One region of the Paraburkholderia sp. BR14312 genome, then DNA from elsewhere that is predicted to be linked to it. Evidence: riboswitches for the same ligand, from Rfam matches in the RefSeq annotation. Region 1 holds a riboswitch; the other holds the start of a gene.
The links. A riboswitch is a leader RNA that binds a small molecule or an ion and turns the genes downstream of it on or off. The one in region 1 is predicted to bind thiamine pyrophosphate.
Positions count from the first base shown of each region.

Region 1 (11,965 bases):
CACGCTCGAAGAAGGCGCGGCGAGCCTCGGTGCGAGCTTCTGGCAGCGCTTCACGACCATCGTGCTGCCCAATGCACGGCCCGGCATCGTGGCGGGCGCGCTCGCGGTGCTCACGCTTTCGATCGGCGAATTCAATCTCACCTGGATGTTGCACACGCCCGACACCAAAACGCTGCCAGTCGGCCTCGCGGACACTTACGCGTCGCTGCGCATCGAAGTGGGCAGCGCCTACACGATCCTCTTCTTCGTCATGACGATGCCGCTGCTCGTGGCGATGCAATGGCTCGGCGTGGACGTGCCCGGCGCCTCGGGAAAGCCCTCTGGCAAGCAGCGCCTCGCAGGCCAGCAAAATAGCGACAAGGATTCCGAATGAAACTCGAACCGATCCCGATTATGCTCACGCGCTGCGCGAAGACGTTTCGCGGCACGCGCGTGCTCGAACCGCTCGACCTCGCGATCGGCGCCGGCGAAACGCTCGTGCTGCTCGGCCCTTCGGGCTGCGGCAAGACCACCACGCTGCGCATGATCGCGGGTCTGGAGACGCCCGACGCCGGCGGCCGCGTGGCCTTTGGCGACGAAGACGTGACCGCGCTGCCGATCGAGCGGCGCAAGGTCGGTATGGTGTTCCAGAACTACGCCCTCTTTCCGAACCTCGACGTGCGCGGCAACATCGGCTATGGCCTAAAAATCCAGCGCGTTCCCGCCGCCGACGCGCGCGCACGCGTGGACGAATTGCTCGCGATGATGCGTCTCGAAGCGCACGCGACCAAGCCCATCAACCAGCTTTCGGGCGGCCAGCGCCAGCGCGTGGCGCTCGCACGCGCGCTCGCACCACGCCCGCGTGTACTGCTGCTGGACGAGCCGCTCACCGCGCTCGATGCGCGCCTGCGCGACACCTTGCGCAGCGAGATGAACGCGCTGTTGCGCGAGCTGGGCGTGACGACGGTCTACGTCACGCACGATCAAGCCGAGGCGATGGAGCTGGGCGACCGCATCGTCGTGATGAGCGCAGGCCGCATCGAGCAGATCGGCACGCCGCGCGAGATCTATTTCCGGCCTGCGAGCCGTGCGGTCGCGCAGTTCGTCGGCACGCTCAACCGGATCGCCGGAGAATGGCAAGGTGGCATGCTGCGCACGAGCGGCGGCGCCGTGCCGGCCGGCCCGTACCAGACCAGCGGTGCCGCCGAGCTGTATTTCCGCCCCGAAGACGCCACGCTCGCCGAGCCTGTCGGCGCGCAGCTACGCGGCGTGATCGAGCAGGCGACCTTTCTCGGCGAGCGCACGCGGCTCACGATCGGCGGCGCGGCGCCCGATGCCCTGCTCGTCGACGTGGCGGGCCGCGTCGAGCTGGCGCGCGGCACGCCGGTCGGCATTTCGATTGCCCCTGAAGCGCTCATCGCGCTCGCGTAATTCTTACTCAATGAGGACTACCATGCTGCTCGCCCAGATCAGCGACCTGCACATCAAGCCACCGGGCGCGCTCGCCTATCGCCGCGTCGATACGGCCGCGAGCCTCGCACGCACCATCGCGCGGTTGAACGCGCTCACGCCGCGCCCCGACGCGGTGCTCATGACCGGCGACCTCGTCGACCAGGGCTCGGTCGAGGAATACCGGCACCTCAAATCGCTGCTCGACACGCTCGAGATTCCGTACTGGCTCCTGATCGGCAACCACGACGCGCGCGAGCCGCTGCGCGAAGTATTCGCCGATCGGCCCGAACTGCGCGAAGGCGGCGAGTTCATCCAGTACGCCGTTGACCTCGGCGCGCTGCGCGTGATCGCGCTCGACTCCATGCAGCCGGGGCAAAGCGCGGGCACACTCTGCGCGACGCGCCTCGCGTGGCTCGCGCAGCAGCTCGATGCGGCGCGCGGCAAGCCCGTGATCGTCGCACTCCATCACCCGCCGTTCGACTGCGGCATCGGCCACATGGATGCGATTCGGCTCGACGACAGTGCCGCGCAGGCGCTCGAAGCGCTCGTGGCGCACCATCCCAACGTCGAGCGCGTGCTGTGCGGCCACGTGCACCGGCCCATGTTCGTGCGCTTCGGCGGCACGATCGCTGCGGCCGTGCCGGCGCCGGCCCACCAGGTCACACTCGACCTCGCACCCGATGCGCCCTCCACGTTCACGCTGGAGCCGCCCGCCTTCGCGCTGCATCGCTACGATCCGCGGGGCGGGATCGTCACGCATCATGGCTACGTCGATCCATTCGACGGACCGTATCCGTTCTACGAGCCCACGGGCGAGCTGATTGCCTGAAAGCGCGACAGGCGGCGCGCTCCCGGGCCGCCAGCGCGATTGTGCGCGCTCCGGTATGATCGGCACGCTCGAAGCCTGCCTTTCGCATCACCGGGCGCCGCCCGCATCGCACATGTCCACACCTGATTCCGCAACCGCTGGCGCAAGCCAGTCGCTGCGCGGCCTGCTGCTCCTGCTCGCGACCATCGCGGGCGTCACGGTCGCGAACATCTACTTCAACCAGCCGCTGCTCGACGATTTCCGCCAGAGCTTCCCGGCCGGCGCCGCGTGGATCGGCGCCGTGCCGGCCGGCACCCAGCTCGGCTACGCAGCGGGCATGCTGCTGCTCGCGCCGCTCGGCGACCGCTACGACCGCCGCCGCATCATCCTGCTGCAAACCGCCGGCCTGTGCGTCGCGCTGCTCGTCGCGGCCACGGCGCCCTCGCTTGCCGTGCTGGTCGGCGCGAGCCTCGCGATCGGCATCCTCTCCACCATCGCGCAGCAGGCCGTGCCGTTTTCCGCGGAACTCGCGCCGCCCGAGGCGCGCGGCCACGCGGTGGGCACGGTGATGAGCGGCCTCTTGCTCGGCATCCTGCTCGCGCGTACGGCGGCCGGTTTCGTCGGTCAGTACTTCGGCTGGCGCGCGGTATTCGGCGCGTCGATCGTCGCGCTGCTCGTGCTCGCGCTCGTCATCGTGAAAAAGTTGCCGAAGAGCCAGCCGACCTCGACGCTCGGCTACGGCAAGCTGCTCGGCTCGATGTGGCATCTCGTGCTGGAGCTGCCCGGACTGCGTGAAGCATCGGCGACCGGCGCCTGCCTCTTCGCGGCGTTCAGCCTCTTCTGGCCCGTGCTCACGCTGCTGCTCGCGGGCGAGCCGTTCCATCTCGGGCCGCAGGCGGCGGGCCTGTTCGGCATCGTCGGTGCGGCGGGCGCGCTGGCCGCGCCGATGGCGGGCCGCTCCGCCGACAAGCGCGGGCCGCGCGCGGTCATCACGATGTCGATCGCGCTGATGGCGCTCGCGTTCGTGATCTTCGCATTCTCCGGCACGAGCCTGATTGGCCTCGTAATCGGCGTGATCGTGCTCGACGTGGGCGTGCAGGCCGCGCAGATCTCGAATCAGTCGCGCATCTACGCGCTGCGCCCCGAGGCGCGCAGCCGCGTGAATACGGTGTTCATGGTCTGCTACTTCATTGGCGGCGCGACCGGTTCCGCCGTGGGCGTAACCGCGTGGCACGCATTCGGCTGGATCGGCGTGTGCGCGGCGGGCATCGCATTCACGGCGCTCGCCGGCTGGATTCACCATGCAACGCGCCCGCGCATGGGCGCGGGCGCGCAGACTTCTTCCTGAGGGCTAGCGTCAGGCGTTATTTGCTCGCATACAGCAAATCGGTCATATCGTCGGCGTGCTCTTCCTCCGTCGCGAGGATTTCCTCGAAGATGCGTCGCGTCGTGGTGTCGTCATGACCGAGATAATTGATGATCGCGCGATAGCTCTCGATGGCGATGCGCTCCGCGATCAGATTCTCGCGGATCATGTCCTTCAGGTCGACCCCTTCCTTGTATTCCGAGTGCGAGCGCTCGAGCAGCGTTGCCGGCGAGAAGTCTGGCTCGCCGCCTAGCTGCACGATCCGGGCCGCGAGCATATCGGCGTGCTGCTGCTCCTCGGTCGCGTGCTGGAGAAACTCGGCCGCCACCGACTCGGACTCGATGCCCTTCGCCATGAAATGGTGCCGCTTGTAGCGCAGCACGCACACGAGCTCTGTGGCGAGCGAATCGTTGAGCAACTTGAGCACGGTCTCGCGATTCGCGGGGTAGTCCGACGTGACCGGCCCCTGGTCGAGATTGCGGCGCGCCTCATCGCGTACGCGCTTGAGATCGAACTCAAACGAAGCGTGTGTCTTCGACATCTGACTCTCCTTCGAACATGACATGCATGAGTGGGATTGGGTTTCGCATGCGCGCGTCATCGGTGCATCACGCCTAGCAGCAACGTGACGACGAAGACCACGAGGAAGATATAGAACAGGATCTTGGCGATTTCGGCCGCGCCCGCAGCGATTCCCGTGAAGCCGAACACGGCGGCGATGATCGCGATGATGAAAAACACGATGGCGTAGTGAAGCATGGCGTAGTCCTCCTTGTGGGCGGATGTGCTGCGCTATGTCGCGCCTGCGTCAGCGCTAGCGCAAGCCGCGGACCCGACGCCTGCGCACACGCAGACGCATGGCGGCACAAATGACCGGGCACGAGACATGCTGGAGAGTGATCTCCTTTGACACCGTGGAGGACTTCCTCATGAAACGCCTGATTGCCCTCTTTCTCGTTACCGCATCGCTGGCAGCGCTCTCGGCCTGCAACACGATGGCGGGTGCCGGCGAGGACGTTTCCGCAGGCGGCCACGCCCTCACGAATTCGGCGGAAAAGGCAAAATAGTGTCCGGCAAACGGTAAAGGCGCCGGAATGACGGCTAACGCGTGCGCGTAGCTCGTACGTACGCTACCGGCATCGATCACCGGTGAACGACGAAGTCGCGGCCGCTGTGCGCCTCGCATGCGCAGCGACCGCGCACGCAACGCGGCGCGACGACGCGAGGCGCGTCGCGAAGGCAGGATGAACTCAGGCAGTGCGGCGGCGGTCGTCGAACAGGAACGACAGACCCACGCTGCCGAGAATCAGCACGGTCGCGACAACGGTTGCGCTCGTGACCGGCTCGCCGAGCAGCAGCGCGCCGAGTGCGACGGCAACAACGGGATTCACGTACATGCAACTGCTCGCGACGAGCGGGCTGGTATGGCGGATCAGGTAGCCATAAGCGACGTAGGCCGCCATCGTGCCGATGAAAAGCAGGTAGAGAAACGCCACGAGCGGCAGGAAATGCAGCTCGCCCATGCGTTCGCCGCTGATCCACGCGACCGTCGTCGAAATGGCGCCGCCCAGGCCGATCTGCAGCGCCGTCGCGACGAAGAGATCGGTCGGCAACGTGAGCTTGCCTGCCAGATGCGCGCCGATTGCCCAGAAGAGCGCGCCGCACAGAATCGCGAGGCTGCCGCCCGCCGAGCCGGCCGCGGCGCCGCCGTGGCTCAGGATGGCGATGCCGACGAGGCCGAGCGCGACCGCGGCCCATTCGGCCTTTGCCACGCGCCGCCCGGTGACCGCCGAGATCACGGTCGCAAAGAGCGGCACCGTGGCGACCATCACGGCCGCCTTGCCGGTGCCCACGGTACGCATGCCGTAGGCGAGCATGCCGCTCGACAGGCCCACGAGCAGCGTGCCCACCACGCCCGCGTTGCGCACTTCGAGCAGCGTTGGCATGACGGGCCGCCGGCGCATGGCGAAGACGAACAGGCCGATCCCGGCGAGCAGATTGCGCAAGCCGGAAAGCAGGAGCGGCGGGAAAGAATCGAGCGCGACTTTCACGCCGAGATACGTCGAGCCCCAAACGAAGTAGACGACGGCGAGCGAGAGCGCAACGCGCCCGGTGCGCGATTGCGGCAGCCGTACGGCACGCGCGAAACGCCATAGCGCAGCTGCGACCTGCTGGGCCCCGGCGAATAAAGATTGAGTGTTCACGTGGAAAGGCAAACGGGGAGGCATCGTCAATTCACCGCGGCAGGTGAAAGGCAGGACCGCGGGCGCCCCGGCAGCAAGGTGGCGGGACGTGTGAAGCTCGACGGCATGGTGCAGATGCGCAAAAACGCGAAAAAAGACGGAGTACGAAGGACACCCGGGACGGGCGAAGCGCATTATGCAACAACGCCGGGTGTTGCGGATGCTTTCAGGATGCTTTATGCGCAGCGATTCGTTGCGTGCGCGTCACAGTGTGAGCGGCGCAAGCGAGGACCGTGGATCGCGCACCAAATTGCCGTGTAACGGCCGCGTTGCGCCGCGCTGGGAAGACCGTGCTAGCATGACAAAACCTTTCGCTTAACTTTCACCAACCGGATTTCATACACGCCGCTCGCCATGCTTTCGCTCGTTTCGCGTCCCGTATTCGCCTTGCCGCCGCGTCATTTGCGCGGCGCGTCGGCACGCGTACGCGCCGAGCGCGAGCGAACCGCGCCGTGGCCTCTCGACACCCGAGCGCGCGCCCTAGCTACTCTCTCCGCTCCGCTTTACGCCGCCCGGCGTCCGCACTGAACCGCCTCCCCAACCCATCGGAGCCGGTCGGTCGGGCTCCGGGCCGATCCGTTACACCGCCGTTACGCCCCGCTGCGGCCCGCGCCCGATTGCGCGAATTCGCTCCCAGCCCTCGCCGTTACCTCGAATCTTTTCTGGATCGCAAGGAAGACTGCCATGTCGAAGAAAATCCGTTACTTCACCGAACTCGATGTCGCCCGCCTCGAAAAATGCGCCGCCGAACCCGGCGCCGCACCCGCGCGCCAGGCCATGCTCGACGAACTCCTCGAACACGCCGTGATCGTGGAATCGCGCGACATGGCCGCCAACGTCGTGACGATGAACTCGCAGGTCACGCTCGTGGACGAGCGTAACGGCGCATCCCTCACGTACACCGTCGTCTATCCGCATGAGGCGAACGTCGACGCCGGGCGCCTGAACGTGTTCTCACCCGCGGGTCTCGCGCTCCTCGGCGCGAAACGCGGCAACGCCGTGCGCTTCACGACGCCGGGCGGCGCGGTCGAAACCCTGAAGATCGAGCGCATCCTGTTTCAGCCGGAAGCTTCGAAGGATTTCACGCTGTAAGCTCGGCCCATACTACACATCGCGACACCCCGCGCCTGGCACATCGCGCGCGAGATGGCACTTGCCAGATCGTCGCAGCGCGGTGTATCGTTTGGCCTTGCTTACGCGGGGGTCCTGCGTCATGCGCCGCATCGAACGAAAGTCGTGCAGCGTATTTCGCGGGTGAGAAATACCCTTTGAACCTGATCTGGATAATGCCAGCGCAGGGAAGCGTCCGGACTTCGCAACATCGCTCAGCGCCTCACCTCATCACAGCGAAGTCCGTCCACGTTCCGTCTCGTCTCCTGCTAAGCCGCTGTTCCCACTTTGCTTTGCATGGAGAGAGAGACGCATGAACGCGAATCCGAAGTTCATTTCCGCCAACGCGCACGTCGACGAAGCCGCGATCGCGCCGCTGCCCAATTCCCGCAAGATCTACGTGACCGGTTCGCAGCCCGATATCCGCGTGCCGATGCGCGAGATCACGCAGGCGGATACGCCCACGGGCTTCGGCGGCGAGAAGAATCCGCCGATCTACGTCTACGACACCTCGGGTCCGTACACCGACCCTGAAGCGAAGATCGACATTCGTGAGGGCCTGCCTGCGCTGCGTCAGGGCTGGATCGAAAAGCGCGGCGACACCGAAGCGCTGCCGGGCCTCTCCTCCGAATACGGCCGCGAGCGCGCCGCCGACCCAGCGACGGCCGAACTGCGCTTCCCCGGCCTGCACCGCACGCCGCGCCGCGCGAAGGCCGGCAAGAACGTCACGCAGATGCACTACGCGCGCCAGGGCATCATCACGCCGGAGATGGAATACATCGCGATTCGTGAGAACCAGCGCCGCGCCGAGTATCTGGAAAGCCTCAAGGCGAGTGGCCCGAACGGCGCGAAGCTCGCGGCGATGATGGGCCGCCAGCATCCGGGCCAGGCGTTCGGCGCAGCCGCTTTCGGCGAGAACGCGCTCAAGGCAATCACGCCCGAGTTCGTGCGCGACGAAATCGCGCGCGGCCGCGCGATCATTCCGGCGAACATCAACCACCCGGAAAGCGAGCCGATGATCATCGGCCGCAACTTCCTCGTGAAGATCAACGCGAACATCGGCAATTCGGCGGTCACTTCGTCGATCGGCGAAGAAGTCGACAAGATGACGTGGGCGATCCGCTGGGGCGGCGACACGGTCATGGACCTCTCGACCGGCAAGCACATTCACGAAACGCGCGAGTGGATCATCCGCAACTCGCCGGTGCCGATCGGCACGGTGCCGATCTACCAGGCGCTCGAAAAGGTCAACGGCAAAGCCGAAGACCTCACGTGGGAAATGTTCCGCGACACGCTCATCGAGCAGGCCGAGCAGGGCGTGGACTACTTCACGATTCACGCGGGCGTGCGCCTGCAATACGTGCCGCTCACCGCGAACCGCATGACGGGCATCGTCTCGCGCGGCGGCTCGATCATGGCCAAGTGGTGTCTCGCGCATCACAAGGAGTCCTTCATTTATGAGCATTTCGAAGAGATCTGCGAAATCATGAAGGCATACGACGTGAGCTTCTCGCTCGGCGACGGCCTGCGTCCCGGCTCGATCTACGACGCCAATGACGAAGCGCAGCTCGGCGAACTGAAGACGCTTGGCGAGCTCACGCAGATCGCGTGGAAGCACGACGTGCAGGTGATGATCGAAGGCCCGGGCCACGTGCCGATGCAGCTCATCAAGGAGAACATGGATCTCCAGCTCGACTGGTGCAAGGAAGCGCCCTTCTACACGCTCGGGCCGCTCACCACCGACATCGCGCCGGGCTATGACCATATCACCTCGGGCATCGGCGCTGCGATGATTGGCTGGTTCGGCACGGCCATGCTCTGCTATGTCACGCCGAAGGAACACCTGGGCCTGCCCAACAAGGACGACGTGAAGGAAGGCATCATCACGTACAAGCTCGCGGCGCATGCGGCCGATCTCGCGAAGGGTCACCCGGGCGCGCAGGTGCGCGACAACGCATTGTCGAAGGCCCGCTTCGAGTTCCGCTGGGAAGACCAGTTCAACCTCGGCCTCGATCCGGACAAGGCGCGCGAGTTCCACGACGAAACGCTGCCGAAGGACTCGGCCAAGGTCGCGCACTTCTGCTCGATGTGCGGTCCGCACTTCTGCTCGATGAAGATCACCCAGGACGTGCGCGACTTCGCGGCCAGGCAAGGCGTGAGCGACGACGAGGCCCTCAAGAAGGGTATGGAAGTGAAGGCGGTCGAGTTCATCAAGCAAGGCGCCGAAATCTATCAGCGCCAGTAAGCGCTGACTTCGGGCTGACTCAGGGCTCACTACGCCCCGGCGGGCGCTCGCCGCCCGCCGAAACATTTACTAACGATTCCCACAACTCTCTGACAAGCGCACACACCCTGATACGGGTCGCGTGGCTAGCATGAGGGTGTCGAAGGCGCAGTGTGCGTGCCAGCGCACGCCGCACCGCACACTCGAACGCATCATGCGTAGGGAGTCGAAAAATGAATACGCTCAAACGTGCACGCACGCTATTCACGGTGACGACACTGATCGCCGTGCTGGGCAGTCTTGGCGCTTGCGACAACATGTCGAGACGCGACCGCGATACGGTGATCGGCGCGGGCGTGGGTGGCGTGGCCGGCGCGGCGATCGGCGGCAATGCGCTCTCCACCGTGGGCGGCGCAGCGGTGGGTGGCGTGATCGGCAATCAGGTGGGCAAGTAAGCGTTAGCGCCAGTACGGATCGACGATGCGGCTGCACGACGGGCTGCACGATCGAAGCGACGGCACAGAACAGAAACGACACGACAGGCAACACGCCATCCACGGCGTGCATCAGGGAAGGATGCGCGGCGCAGACCCTCACGGGCTGCGCCGCGTTTGCTTGGGTCGCTGGCGTCGCGGCCGCAGGACTGCGCGAAATATTCGGTTAACGACGCATCGCGCAAAGCGTGTTCGCACGGCGTAAGCTCGAACGAATCAGACGGCCCGAGCCTGATGGCGATCATCCTGCGCGGCCGTTCGCCACTCGCGGAGCCCGCCATGAAACGTCCGTCTGTGCTTGTGATCGCCGCCGCGAGCGCGCTCCCCGCGCTTTCCGGCTGCTACTACTACGCCCCCTACGGCTACCCGCCCTACTACTACGGCACCGTGCCCGTCGCCGCCACACAGCAGGAAACCGCGGTCGTGCAAACGGCGCCGAACCCCGCGCCTGCCGCCGTGCCCGACGCGCAGTATCCGGGACCGCTCTATCCCTCGCCGCCGGTTGCGATCGCCGTGCCTGCGTGGCCGGCCTATCCAGCATATCCAGCGGTCTACCCCGCGACCTATCCCGCCTACTACCCTTACCCTGCGTACGGCTGGGGCTGGGGCGCGCCCGCCGTCTCTTTCGGCTTCGGCTATTGGGGCGGCGGCAGGCACTGGCATCACTGATGTTCACGCACCCAGCCACGCCGCGAACTGCGCCACAAAACGGTGCCGGACCGTACTTTCCCTCCTTGACGCTCCCGTCTCGTTATCTATCCTCCAAGTGGGCTAGCGGGGATTGAAGCACCGCCTTAACTCGGCCGCCTGGCCGGGCCCTGAACTCCACAGCCGACGACGCGCCCCGGCGCATGCTGCCGCACTGCTGCGCCGATAACGAACCAGCATAAAGGAGACGTGATGTTCCACCAGCTGTTGACCCCCATCGGCAATTCGCTGCTGTTTTCGTTTCTGATCGCCGTGCTGCCGATTCTCACCGTGCTCGCCCTGCTCGGCTGGGCGCGGCGGCCTGCATGGCAAGCCTCGCTCGCGGGGCTCGTGGTCGGTCTGATCGTCGCGATCGCCGGCTGGCAGTTTCCGGTCAATCTCGCGATCAGCTCGGTGCTCGCGGGCGTGGTGTTCGCACTCTGGCCGGTGATGTGGATCGTCGTCACGGCGATCCTGCTCTACAACATCGCGCTGCGCTCGGGCCGCTTCGCGGCGTTTCGCATGTGGTTGCTCGACAATCTGCCCAACGACCGGCGCATCGTGCTCGTCGTGGTCGGCTTCTCGTTCGGCGCGCTGTTCGAAGGGATTTCCGGCTTCGGCACGCCAATCGCCATCACGAGTTCGCTGCTCATCATGCTCGGCTTCCCGACGCTCGAGGCCCTGACCTTCACGCTCATCTTCAACACGGCGCCTGTTGCGTTCGGTGCGCTCGGCGTGCCGATCACGGTGCTCGGCGCGGTCACGCACCTGCCCGCCGATCTGCTCGGTCAAATGGTCGGCCGCCAGTTGCCGTTCTTCGCCTTGCTGCTGCCGTTCTATGTCATTGCGATCTACGCGGGCATGGGCGGCATGCTGCGCATCTGGCCGGTGCTGCTCGTCTCGGGCGGCAGCTTCGCCCTCACGCAGTTCATCACCGCCAACTTCATCAACTACAGCCTCACCGACGTGCTCTCGTCGCTCGTCTCGCTGATCCTCACCATCCTGTTCCTGCGCGTGTGGAAGCCCGCGCCCGATCCGCGCTTCGCCATCAAGGTCGATCGCGCGAAGGAAGCGCGCGGCACCGTGACGGGCGCGCAGGGCTGGTATCCGTGGATCATCGTCGCGGCCGTCGTGATCATCTGGACCGTCGCGCGGGTCTTCACGATCGGCGAGGTGAAGGTGCCGTGGCCGGGCCTCGACAAGGCCGTCTACATCACGCTCTACAACACGCCCTATGGCGCGATCTGGGACTTCCAGCCGCTCGCCACCGGCACGGCGATTCTCGTCGCGGCGATCATCACCGCGTTCGTCGTGCGCCTGAAGCCCGCCGATTTCGGCGTCGCGATCGTCGATACCTGGGTGCAGACGCGCATCGCCATCCTCACGGTCGCGACCATCGTCGGGCTCGCGTTCCTCATGAACTACTCGGGGCTCACCTATACGCTGGGTCTCGCGGTGTCTTCGGTCGGCGCGTTCTTCCCGCTCGTTTCGGCCTTCCTCGGCTGGGTCGCGGTGTTCCTTTCGGGCAGCGACACCTCGGGCAATGCGCTGTTCGGCAACCTCCAGGTGGTAGCCGCGAAACAGCTCAATCTCAACCCCATC
Region 1 is NZ_JBFPKI010000004.1:160,477-172,441, reverse strand. Features, by position in the region: gene AB3X98_RS12895 (ABC transporter permease) at 1-373, shown strand, start outside; gene AB3X98_RS12890 (ABC transporter ATP-binding protein) at 370-1,410, shown strand; gene AB3X98_RS12885 (phosphodiesterase) at 1,433-2,260, shown strand; gene AB3X98_RS12880 (MFS transporter) at 2,373-3,587, shown strand; gene AB3X98_RS12875 (bacterioferritin) at 3,604-4,146, opposite strand; gene AB3X98_RS12870 (DUF1328 family protein) at 4,203-4,364, opposite strand; gene AB3X98_RS12865 (entericidin A/B family lipoprotein) at 4,535-4,672, shown strand; gene AB3X98_RS12860 (EamA family transporter) at 4,856-5,734, opposite strand; gene AB3X98_RS12855 (GreA/GreB family elongation factor) at 6,533-6,940, shown strand; TPP riboswitch at 7,038-7,167, shown strand; gene thiC (phosphomethylpyrimidine synthase ThiC) at 7,272-9,203, shown strand; gene AB3X98_RS12845 (glycine zipper 2TM domain-containing protein) at 9,416-9,637, shown strand; gene AB3X98_RS12840 (hypothetical protein) at 9,956-10,345, shown strand; gene AB3X98_RS12835 (L-lactate permease) at 10,577-11,965, shown strand, end outside.

Region 2 (11,965 bases), on a different contig from region 1:
CCTCGATGAAGCCGTGCTCGATGTTGATCTCGGCGCCCATCGCCTGCAGGCCCTTGATGTGCTGATCCACGGGGCGCGCGCCGATCGCGCAGCCGCCCGGCAGCGACACCTTCGCCTCGCCGAAGCGCGCGACGAGCGGCCCGAGCACGAGGATCGACGCGCGCATGGTCTTCACGAGCTCGTACGGCGCCACGAGATTGTTGACCTTCGAGGCGTCGAGCTGCACGCGCGCGCCGTTCTGCTCGGTACGCACGCCCATCTGGCCAAGCAGCTTGAGCGTGGTGCGCACGTCCTGAAGGTCGGGCACGTTGTCCAGATGAACGGGTTCCGCGCTCAGAAGGCCCGCGCAGAGAATGGGCAGCGCCGCATTCTTTGCACCGGAAACAGCCACTTCCCCTGCGAGCTTCTGCCCGCCGACGATGACGAGTTTATCCATGCCTGAGGTTTCCTGATCGGTGCGGCCGGTTTGCAGGGTCGCTTGGTGTTGAGCTGCGCCGCTCGCGGCGGCGTCTTTGTCCTGGGTAATTCGCACTGAGATTCCAGATTATGCGTTCTGCCATTCGGCGGGCGTGAGCGTCTTCATGCTGAGCGCGTGGATTTCCTCGCGCATGCGGTCGCCGAGCGCCGCGTAGACGAGTTGATGGCGCTGGATCAGGCGCTTGCCGTCGAATGCTGAGGAGACGATCGTCGCGAAGAAGTGCTGGCCATCGCCTTCGACTTCGAGGTGCTCGCACGCGAGCCCTGCCGAGATGTACTGCTTGATCTGTTCCGGAGTCGGCAACATGAGTATGGCTCCTGCTTAGTGACGCAGCTTGTACCCGCTCGCGAGCAAACGCATGGCGAGCGTGGCCAGCGCCACGAAAAACACGAAAACGATCGACAGGCTCACGAGCGGGTTGATGTCGGACAGGCCGAAGAACCCGAAGCGGAAGCCATCGATCATGTAAAAGAACGGATTGAGCCGCGACACTTCGCGCCACAGGGGCGGCAGCGTATGCGTCGAATAAAACACGCCCGAAAGAAACGTGAGCGGCATGATGAGAAAGTTCTGAAACGCCGCGAGCTGGTCGAACTTCTCCGCCCAGATCCCGGCGATCAGGCCGAGCGTGCCGAGGATCGCCGAGCCGAGCACCGCGAACGCGAGGATGTAGAACGGCGCGGCGAAGCTCATCGGAATGAACCAGATCGTCACGACGAACACGCCCGCGCCAACGGCGAGGCCGCGCACGATCGAGGCGAGCACGTAGGCGCCGAACATCTCCCATGCAGCGAGCGGCGGCAACAGCACGAACACAAGATTGCCCGTGATCTTCGACTGGATCAACGACGACGAGCTGTTCGCGAAGGCATTCTGCAGCACGCTCATCATCACGAGGCCGGGAATCAGGAAGCTCGTGTATTCCACGCCCGGATACACCTCGACATGGCCGCGCAGCGCATGGCCGAAGATCGTGAGATAGAGCAGCGCGGTAATGACGGGCGCGAGCACGGTCTGGAAAGCGACTTTCCAGAAACGCAACACTTCCTTGTAGAACAGCGTACGGAAACCGCTCATGCGAGACCCTCGACCACTTCAGGACCGTTCATCACCTGCACGAAGACATCCTCCAGATCGGCCTTGCGCACTTCCACTTCTTCGAGCTTGCAGCCGTTCGCGCGGCACTTGGCCAGGATGCGCTCCACGTCGTCGTAGCTCGCGAGGCGCAGCAGATGCTGGTGCGGGCTGGCGTTGGAAAGATCGACTTCGAGCGCGCGCAAATCGCTCGGCAGCACGCCTTCCGAGAAGCGCAGGAACAACTGCGTGCCCGCGAAGCGCTGCAGCAGCGCGCTCGTGCGCTCCAGCGCGACCATCTCGCCGCGCCGGAGCATGGCGATGCGGTCGCACAACTGCTCGGCTTCTTCGAGATAGTGCGTGGTGAGCACGATGGTGTGCCCTTCGCGGTTCAGGCGCGCGATGAACTTCCAGAGCGTCTGGCGCAGTTCCACGTCCACGCCGGCGGTCGGTTCGTCGAGCACGATCACGGGCGGCCGGTGCACGAGCGCCTGCGCCACGAGCACGCGGCGCTTCATGCCGCCGGACAGCGCGCGCATGTTCACGTCGGCTTTCTCGGTGAGATCGAGATTGGCCATGACTTCGTCGATCCACGCGTCGTTGTTGCGCAGGCCGAAGTAGCCGGACTGGATGCGCAGCGTCTCGCGCACCGTAAAGAACGGATCGAACACCAGTTCCTGCGGCACGACGCCCAGGTTGCGGCGCGCGTTGCGGTAGTCGGCGACGACATCGTGGCCGCGGACGGCGATCGAGCCCTCGTCCGCGCGCGCGAGGCCGGCAAGAATGCTGATGAGCGTCGTCTTGCCCGCGCCGTTCGGGCCGAGCAGCCCGAAGAACTCGCCGTCTTCGACCGTGAAGCTGACGCCCTTGAGCGCCTGAAGCGACCTGTAGCGCTTCTTGACGTTACGGATTTCTATGGCTGGCATGACTAATACGCCGCCCGTTTGCGAACGGCGCGGCTCAAGAGTGCATCAATGCTGCGGGGAAGACCGGAATTGGGGACGGCTTATCAGGCCGGCTTTGCTGTCTCACTGCACGCTTATTACGTACCAGGCGGCACTTTTTGCGCCGAGGCAGCGCCCAAAAAACGGTTGATTATAGGCCAAGTCGGGAAGCGCGGCCTGGCCCTGGAGGGGAACGGCGTCGGCCCGGCAGTGCGGTGTGATCCCGCTTGAACGCTAGCGTCCGGCCAGGCGACGCGGGTCAATGTCGCTCGTTGAGAAGCGAATCGACGCCGTAGGCGCGCGCGAGAGAGGCGAGCGCGGGGGGCATGTTGAGCACGGCAAGGGAAGCGCCGCGCTCACGCGCGGCACGCTGCCACGCGATCAGCACAGCGAGCGCCGATGAATCGAACTGGGTGAGCGCCGCGCAGTCCACGGCGGTTGCGCCCGCCGAGATCTGCGCGAACCCGGCCGAGAGCGCGGCCTTCGCGCTCTCGTGGGTCAGGTTGGCGCCGGTGGCGAAACGCTCGCTCACGAGGTCGCCTTGCCCGATGCGAGTTGCTGGTTACGCTGCGTGAGGAACTGGATCAGGCCGTCCACGCCGCCTTGCTGGATCTTTTCCTGGAACTGCTGCTGGTACGCCTGGATGAGCCACGCGCCGAGCACGTTGATGTCATACACGCGCCAGCCTTGCTGCGTCTTGTAGAGGCGATAGTCGAGCTCGATCGGCTGGCCGCCGTTCATGACCGTCGAACGGACCACGACGTCGGTGTCGTCCGGGTTCGCGCGGAACGGCTTGTACTGGATCTGCTGGTCGCGCACCTGGGCGAGCGCGCCCGAGTACGTGCGGATCAGCAGCGTCTTGAACTGTTCGATGACCTGTTGCTGCTGCTCCGGCGTGGCCGTGCGCCAGTTGCGGCCCATCGCGAGTTGCGTGGTGCGGCGGAAATCGGTGTACGGCAGGATCTTTTCGTTCACGAGCTGCGTGATCTTGCTGATGTCGCCGGACTGGATGGACTTGTCACCCTTGATCTGGCTCATGACCTGCTGCGTGACCGTCTGGACCATCGCGTCGGGATTGCTGGTGTCTACCGTCTGGGCAAATGCGCCGCCGGCAAACGAAAGAAACATGGCGAAAAACGGGTACAGAAAGAATTTTTTCATCTCGAGCCCTGCTAGTTGGGGGACATCGCCCCGTTGGAACCAACGATATCACGCGAGATCTATCGCGCTGTGTCAAAACCGCCAGCAAAGTGCGACAAGCGTTTCTGCTTGTTACGTCAGACGTATACGTCGGACGAACGCTCCGGCGAGGCGTTCCAGCACGCCGGAGCGCAGCGCTCAGTGCAGCCGCAGCATGCTCGGGAAGCCGATGCGCGCGGGCGGAATCATCTGGTCGCCTGGCACCGTGGTTTCCGACGCGCCCACGGGCGCCGCGGCGCCGGCCGGGCCTTCCAGCGTGGCCGGGGCGGTCGTTGCGCCGTTGGGGTTGGCGGGTGCCATGCTGGCCGCATTCGGGGTGGCCGCAGGCGCAGTGCCCGAAGCGGGCACTGCCGCACCGGCAGCCGCACCCGAAGCGGGGGCCGCCGCGCCCTCGTCGGTGTCGTCGTACTTCGGCAGCGGCGCGCCATCGCCGTAATCCGGCAGATTGCTGTTGCCCGACGACGCGCGGCCGTCCGACAGCAGATAGCGGCGGCGCTGCAGATAGGCGTTGCGGATGAACGAGTACCTGTCGATCGCCGCGCCTTCGAGCAGGTCGCTCGCGCCAAGCAGGTTGGCGCGCGTGCTCACCACGTTCAGCCCGTAAAGGCCCCAAGACAGCGCGGCCGGATCCACATAGGTGAGCGGGTTGATGAAGTAGTTCGGCACGAGGCCCACGCCGTCACGCACCGTGCTCGGACCGAACAGCGGCAGCACGAGGTATGGGCCGGGCGGCACGCCATAGTGACCGAGCGTGAGACCGAAGTCCTGGTTGTGCTTGGGCAGCTTTGCGAGCGTCGCGACGTCGAACAGACCGCCGAGGCCGAAGACCGTGTTGATCACGATCCGCATGATGTCCTCGACGCCATCGGTGATCTTCAGCTGCAGGAAGTTGTTCGCGGCGTTGTACACGTCGCCGATGTTCGCGAAGAAGTTCGTCACGCTGTCGCGCACGGGCTGCGGCGTCACCTTCACGTAGCCCTGCGCCACCGGCTTGAGCGCGTACGTGTCAACCTTGTCGTTGAACGTGTACACCGTGCGGTTGAACCCTTCCCATGGATCTTCCTTCGCTGGCGTCTGCACCGTCGAACAACCCCCGAGTGCAAGCGCTGCGACGCCAAGCGTAATGGCGCGCATGCGTATGGTCGTCATTCTTTTTCTCCTTCTTATTGGGCCGCCGAAGCCGCCGGTGCAGGCGCCGGGGCCTGAGCCGGTGCGGGCGCGGGTGCTGCAGCAGGCGCCGCATCCGTGCTCGCGCCGCTGGACGGCTTCGCGGCGCCCGAATCGGCCGCCTTGCTATAGAGGAACTGGCCGATCAGGTTCTCGAGCACGATGGCCGACTGCGTCATCGAAATGGTGTCGCCGGCCTTGAGCATTTCCGAATCGCCGCCCGGTTCGAGGCCGATGTACTGCTCGCCGAGCAGACCCGACGTCAGGATCTTCGCCGACGTGTCCTTCGGAAACTGGTACTGCTGGTCGAGGTTGATCGTCACCAGCGCCTGATAGGTGTTGGAGTCGAAGCCGATCGAGGCCACCCGGCCCACGGTCACGCCCGCGCTCTTCACGGGCGCGCGCGGCTTGAGGCCGCCGATATTGTCGAACTTGAGCTTCACCGGGTAGGTGGCCTGGAACGACAGGGAACTCATGTTGCCGGCCTTCAGCGCGAGAAACAGCAGCGCGATAAAGCCCAGCACCACGAACAGGCCGACCCAGAAGTCGAGAGCATTCTTTTTCATCGTCATCCCAATGAGAATCCGTTGCAGCGTCGCTCATATGCGCGCCGCGCGGCCGGGTCGCAGCCCGGCCTCTTTAGCTGAACATCAGCGCGGTGAGCAGGAAGTCGAGGCCGAGCACCGCGAGCGACGCGTACACGACCGTCCTGGTAGTCGCGCGCGACACGCCCTCGGGCGTGGGCTTCGCCTCATAGCCCTGATAGAGCGCGGTAAACGTCACAGCGAAGCCGAACACGATGCTCTTCATCACGCCGTTGCCCACGTCTGCCCAGACATCCACGCCGCCCTGCATTTGCGACCAGAACGCGCCGGCGTCTACGCCGATCAGCAGCACGCCCACCACGTAGCCGCCCAGAATGCCGACCGCGCTGAAGATGGCCGCGAGAATCGGCATGGCGATCACGCCCGCCCACATGCGCGGCGCGACCACCACGCGCACGGGGTCCACCGCCATCATCTCCATGGCCGTGAGTTGCTCGCCCGCCTTCATGAGGCCGATCTCGGCCGTGAGCGAGGTGCCCGCGCGGCCCGCGAACAACAGCGCGGTGACGACGGGCCCGAGCTCACGCACGAGCGAGAGCGCGACCAGCAGCCCGAGCGCCTGCTCGGAGCCGTAGCGGTTGAGCGTGTAATACCCTTGCAGACCGAGCACGAAGCCCACGAACAGGCCCGACACGGCAATGATCAAGAGCGAATAATTACCGACGAAGTGGATCTGCTTCGTGACAAGACGCGGCCGGCGCAGCAGCGGGAAGAATTCGAGGACGAGGCGCACGAAAAAGCGCGTGGCATGCCCCGCGCGCGCGATCGTTTCGAGCACGGTGCGCCCGATCGAGCTGATGGCGCCGGTCATGAGCGGCCTCCGCCAATGCCGAAGTCCGCTTCGAGCGGCAGGTTCGACGGGTAATGGAACCGGAACGGGCCGTCCGGCGCGCCGTCGATGAACTGGCGCACGATCGGGTCGGTCGAGGCGCGCAGCTCGGCGGGCGTGCCCTGCGCCTGCACCCGCCCGTTCGCCATGAAGTACACGTAGTCGGCGATCGCGAACGACTCGGGCACGTCGTGCGTGACGAGGATCGAGGTTGCGCCGAGCGCGTCGTTGAGCGTGCGGATGAGGTTCGCGGTGATGCCGAGCGAAATCGGGTCGAGACCCGCGAACGGCTCGTCGTACATCATGAGTTCGGGGTCGAGCGCGATGGCGCGCGCAAGCGCCACGCGCCGCGCCATGCCGCCGGAAATTTCCGAAGGCGCGAGGTCGCGCGCGCCACGCAGGCCGACGGCGTTGAGCTTCATGAGCACGAGGTCGCGGATCAGCTCTTCAGGCAGGTCGGTGTGCTCGCGCAGGGCGAAAGCGACGTTCTCGAACACCGACATGTCGGTGAAGAGCGCGCCGAACTGGAAGAGCATGCCCATCTTGCGGCGCAGGGCGTAGAGGCCGTCGCGCGATTGCGCGCCGACGTCCTGGCCGCCGAACAGCACCTGGCCGCGCTGGGCGCGAACGAGGCCGCCGATCAAGCGCAGCACTGTCGTTTTTCCGCCACCGGAACCGCCCATGACTGCCACGACCCGACCGCGCGGGAAGCGCATGTTCAGGCCGGACAGGACGAGCCGGTCGCCGTAGCCGAAGTCGACGTCGCGCAGCTCCAGTAGGGTCTCAGAGGTTGAGGGCACGTGGTCTGACAGTCCATTTACACGAAGGCGGGATTATAGGGCCATCGTGGAAAACCTGCCGTGACGCCCCCGGACCCGCCGATGTAAGCCGCAAGCGCCCGCTGCTGCGGGTTGCGGCCCCCTTGGCCCCGGGTCGCGCACGCGGCGCAGCCCGAAGCCAGGGCGGACCATTATTGCGTAAACGCGTTGCGCAATGCAGCAACCGCGGCAGCCGGGTCGGCCGCCTCGGTCACGGCGCGCACCACCGCCGCGCTGCCGGCGCCCGTGGCGAGCACCTCGGGCAGCACATTGCCGTCGATGCCGCCGATCGCCACCATCGGCACGACGCCGTCCAGCAGCTTCACGTAGCGGGCAAGACGCGCGAGGCCCTGGGGCGCCGTGGGCATGGCCTTGGTCGTGGTGGCGAACACGGCGCCGCACGCGAGATAGCTGGGACGGAAGTGAAGCGCCGTGAGCATCTCGAAGTAGCCGTGCGTCGAGAGGCCAAGACGTGCGCCCGCCGCCGCGATCGCGCCGAGATCGGCTTCGCGCAGGTCTTCCTGGCCGAGGTGCACGCCATATGCGCCGGCCGCGACGGCCTCCTGCCAGTGATCGTTGATGAAGAGCTGCGCGTCGTGCTTGCGGCCCGCCGCGACGCAGCGCTCGATTTCGTTCGTGAGCGCCGGCGACTTCGGCTGCTTGCTGCGCAACTGCACCGTCTTCACGCCGTAGTCGAGCACGCGCTCGACCCAGTCGGCCGTGGGCAGTACGGGATACAAGCCAAGCTTCGCGGGACACGGCGCAAACGGCTGTGCGGGCGCGTCGGGCAGGCCCAACACCCGCGGAAAACGCTCGATGTCGACGGGCCAGGCGTCAGCCTGCTGCTCGTCGCCGTCGCGCCAGGCGAGCGCGAGCACGAGCGCGTCGTGCGGATCGAAACCGCAGTCGAGGAACGCCGCCAGCGCCGGGATCCAGTCTTCCGCCAGCTCGCCTTCGAGCGCGTAGCGCTCGCCGCCCAGATGCAGCGTGGCGCGCGCCGCCTTCGGGTTTTCGCCCGCGGCTTCGATCACGCCCGCGCCGTCGGTCATCCAGCGCGCGATGTTGGCCAAATGCGGCGCCGCGTCGGTCACGATGATCAGATCGCCGCCGTTGGGCGCGTCGGGCGGCGTGAGACAGATGCGCCACGGCGCATGCGTGGGCTGCCAGTCGCCCAGGCGCGCGCGGATGCGCTCCGCCGTTTCGGTGAGTTCGTCGGCGGGCGGCCAGAACAGTTCGCGGTCTTGCAGGCGCAGCGTTTCAGTCATCGCTTGTCTCCATCCTGGTGCCAGAAAGGCATGCCGACCACGGGCGTGCTCGCGACCGCCGCTTCGCGCTCGGCCATCGGTCCGGCGAGAAACGCGGCGCGCCCCGCCTCGACACCCAGCGCGAACGCGCGCGCCATCGCCTCGGGGTGCGTGGCCTGCGAAACGGCCGTGTTGAGCAGCACGCCGTCGAAGCCCCACTCCATTACCTGGCACGCGTGCGAAGGCACGCCCAGGCCCGCATCGACGATGAGCGGCACATCGGGCAAGCGCTCGCGCAGCACGCGCAAGCCGTAGGGGTTGATCACGCCCTTGCCGGTGCCGATCGGCGCGCCCCACGGCATGAGCGCCTCGCAGCCGGCGTCGAGCAGACGCCGGCCGATCACGAGGTCCTCGGTGCAATACGGCAGCACCTTGAAGCCGTCCTTCACGAGGCGCGACGCGGCCTCGATCAGGCCGACCGGGTCGGGCTGCAGCGTGTAGTCGTCGCCGATCAGTTCGAGCTTGATCCAGTCGGTTTCGAAGACTTCGCGCGCCATGTGCGCCGTCGTCACCGCCTCGTTGACGGTGAGGCAGCCGGCCGTGTTCGGCAGGAGCGGCACGCCGTGTCGCTTGAGCAGATCGAAGAAGCCGGCCTCGGCGGTGCCCTCGTTCATCTGGCGGCGCAGCGCGACGGTGATCATGCCGGGGCGCGCGGCAGCCATCGAGTCGGCGAGCGATTGCAGCGACGGATAGCGTGACGTGCCGAGCAGCACGCGGCTCGCGAAGGTTTCGCCGTAGAGCGTGAGCGCGTCGGCAGTGGTTGTGGTGGTCATGGGTTGGAATCCTTGGCGGTGTCGTGAACGCGCTCGCCGTCTATGCGATGCGCGCGACCGGTGGCCTGGGCGAGCGAGGCTCAGCCGCCGGCCACGGGGCTCACGACGTCGAGGCGGTCGCCCGCCTGGAGCGAGCGCGCGCCATGCTGGGTACGCGCCACGAAATCGCCGTTCAGCGCGACGGCGAACGGCGGACGCGCGCCGAATGCGGTGAGCGCATCGGCGACAGTCGCGCCCTCGGGCAGCGTGATCGGCTTCTGGTTGATTTGAATGTCCATGGCAAATACGTTCTCAAACTGCGGATTATTTCTGGTGAGGCGTCAGGCCGGCTCGTGCGCGCCCTGCGCGTGCAGCATGTCGCCCCAGCGCGACGCGCGGCGCAGCGACTCGAAGGATTCGGCATCGCTCACACGGGCATCGAGCAGCGCCTGGGCGAAGCGCGCGGCTTCGTCGGCGACTTCCGGCGCGATCATGAAGCCGTGCCGATAGAGACCGTTCACACGCAACGTGGTCTTGCCGTCCCAGATGAGCGCCGGGCGGTGGTCGGGCAACGTCGGGCGGCACTGCGTGTTCAACTCGAGGATGCGCGCTTCGCCGAACGCCGGATGCACCGCGAACGCCGCGCTCAGCAGTTCGAGCGCCGAGCGCACGCTCACCGGCGAGCGGTCCTCGCCTTCGATCTCGGTCGCGCCGATCACGAAGACATCGTGTTCCTTGGGCGCGATATAGAGCGGATAGCGCGGATGCAGGAGCCGCACCGGGCGCGTGAGCGTGATGCCCGGCGCGTGCACGCGCGCGACTTCGCCGCGAATGCCGCGCAACCCCGGCAGCGCAGGTTTGGCGCCCAGCCCGCGGCAATCGATCGTCACGCGCGCGGGCGGCGGATTGGCCTCGTCGACCGTGGTATGCCAGTGGGTTTCCACGCCGCGCGCAGCGAGCCCCGCCGCCAGAGCGGCCAGGGCCTGGCGATTGTCGAGCTGGCCCTCGCCTTCGAGCAGCCAGCCGCGCGCGAAGCGCCCCGCGAGCGCCGGTTCGGCGGCGTCGAGCTGTGCACCGGCGAGCGCGACGAAGTTGGCATCGGCGAGAGAACGCGGCGCGTTGGCGCGCACGCGGCGCTCGAAGAGCGGCGCTTCGGTGCGATCGGCGCTATGCCAGACCACGAGCGTGCCGTTGCGCTGGAAGAACACGGGCTCCGGCAACTCGGCCAGAATGCGCGGCCAGGTTTCGAGCGATGCGACGCCCAGCTCGGTAATGAGCATTTCGGCGACGGCAGCCTCCGCGAGCGGCGCGAGCATGGCCGCCGCGACCCAGGCTGCGGCTTCGCCGCCTTCGGGGCCGCCGCGCTCGTAAAGCGCGACGCGATGGCCCTCGCCGGCCAGACGCCATGCGACGAGCCGGCCGCTCAGGCCGCCGCCGAGCACGGCGAAGTCGGGCACGCTGCCCACGTCAGGGTTGCGGGCGCGGCTCATGACGACGCTCCGTCACGCAAGGCGAACTGCAAGGCGAACGCGATAAGAATCGGGGAACAAAGAGAATAGGCGGTCATCGTATCCTTTCCGTACGGCAGCAGCAGACGTACCCAAGGACGAAACCGGCTGGCAAGGCCGACCGTGGAGGCTATACGGCGCAGACGGCCCGATACGGAATGCGTATACGAACCCAGGCGCCCAAAGCGCAGCCCGGCGGGAATCCTGGCGCCCCCGCCTTTTCAAAACCCAGGCTGGGCGCTCCGGTAAGACTTTCTGGAAACTTCCCGCGCCGGTATTACCCGGATCGGGTGCAAAGGGTTTCTCTCAGCCTCACTGGCGGCATGCCCGGCATACCGGTGAAGCACCCCTGTTTCGTCAACGACGATTAGACCACAAAACGCGCGCGGCCCGCAAACCTCGGCGGAACCGGGGGGCGTGGTCTGGCACAATGCCCTGAACCCGCCTCTTTCGCCTCGCGAGCCCGCGCGGTGAGACAATGAGCGCCACGCTACGGCGGCGCCAGCGTGCGCTTTTGTCTCCACGCCTCGCGCCGGTTTTGGCTCCGCCTGTGGCCCGTTAAGACTCACTTAAGCGCCCGACGACAGAATCGCTGCAAAAATCGCTGCAACGCTGCCGCCGTGCGGCGCGCGGCGCATGCCCCCAGCGGGCCGCCACACCTTCAGGACGCACATGACCAACCAACCTGCCCGCGCCACGCCCGATCAGAACGAGCATCAGAAGATCACCGCGTGGAGCCTGATCAAGCCCTACTGGGTCTCCGAGGAACGCTGGATCGCCTGGGGCCTGCTCGTCGCGATCATCGTGATGAACCTGCTCGTCGTGTGGATCAACGTGCGCCTGAACGGCTGGAGCGCGGAGTTCTACAACGCGTTGCAGGCCAAGGACGTCAAGCGCTTCCCGCCGCTGTTGATGACCTTCACCGAACTGGCGTTCGGCTTCATCATCCTCGCGGTGTATGGCCGCTATCTGCGCCAGATGCTCGGCTTTCGCTGGCGTCAGTGGCTCACCACGCGGTTCCTGAACGAGTGGCTCGGCAAGGGCGCGTTCTACCGCATCGAGCGCGACCGCCTCGCCGACAACCCCGACCAGCGGATCAGCGACGACCTCCAGTCGTTCGCCACGACCACGCTCTCGCTCACGCTCGACCTGCTCTCGACGGTCGTCACGCTCATCTCGTTCATCACGATCCTGTGGACGCTCGCGGGCGCGCTCACCGTCACGCTGGGCGGGCAGCCGCTCGCGATTCCGGGCTACATGGTGTGGGCCGCGGCGCTCTATGCCGT
Region 2 is NZ_JBFPKI010000017.1:67,602-79,566, forward strand. Features, by position in the region: gene murA (UDP-N-acetylglucosamine 1-carboxyvinyltransferase) at 1-436, opposite strand, end outside; gene AB3X98_RS36675 (BolA family protein) at 545-784, opposite strand; gene AB3X98_RS36680 (ABC transporter permease) at 800-1,555, opposite strand; gene AB3X98_RS36685 (ABC transporter ATP-binding protein) at 1,552-2,478, opposite strand; gene AB3X98_RS36690 (lipid asymmetry maintenance protein MlaB) at 2,756-3,028, opposite strand; gene AB3X98_RS36695 (phospholipid-binding protein MlaC) at 3,025-3,657, opposite strand; gene AB3X98_RS36700 (VacJ family lipoprotein) at 3,835-4,845, opposite strand; gene mlaD (outer membrane lipid asymmetry maintenance protein MlaD) at 4,860-5,429, opposite strand; gene mlaE (lipid asymmetry maintenance ABC transporter permease subunit MlaE) at 5,503-6,279, opposite strand; gene AB3X98_RS36715 (ABC transporter ATP-binding protein) at 6,276-7,097, opposite strand; gene thiE (thiamine phosphate synthase) at 7,268-8,380, opposite strand; gene AB3X98_RS36725 (thiazole synthase) at 8,377-9,192, opposite strand; gene thiS (sulfur carrier protein ThiS) at 9,273-9,470, opposite strand; gene AB3X98_RS36735 (FAD-dependent oxidoreductase) at 9,513-10,661, opposite strand; TPP riboswitch at 10,926-11,040, opposite strand; gene AB3X98_RS36740 (ABC transporter ATP-binding protein/permease) at 11,352-11,965, shown strand, end outside.
Region 2: linked by a shared signal. The riboswitch ahead of AB3X98_RS36735 (FAD-dependent oxidoreductase) and the one ahead of thiC (phosphomethylpyrimidine synthase ThiC) in region 1 are both predicted to bind thiamine pyrophosphate.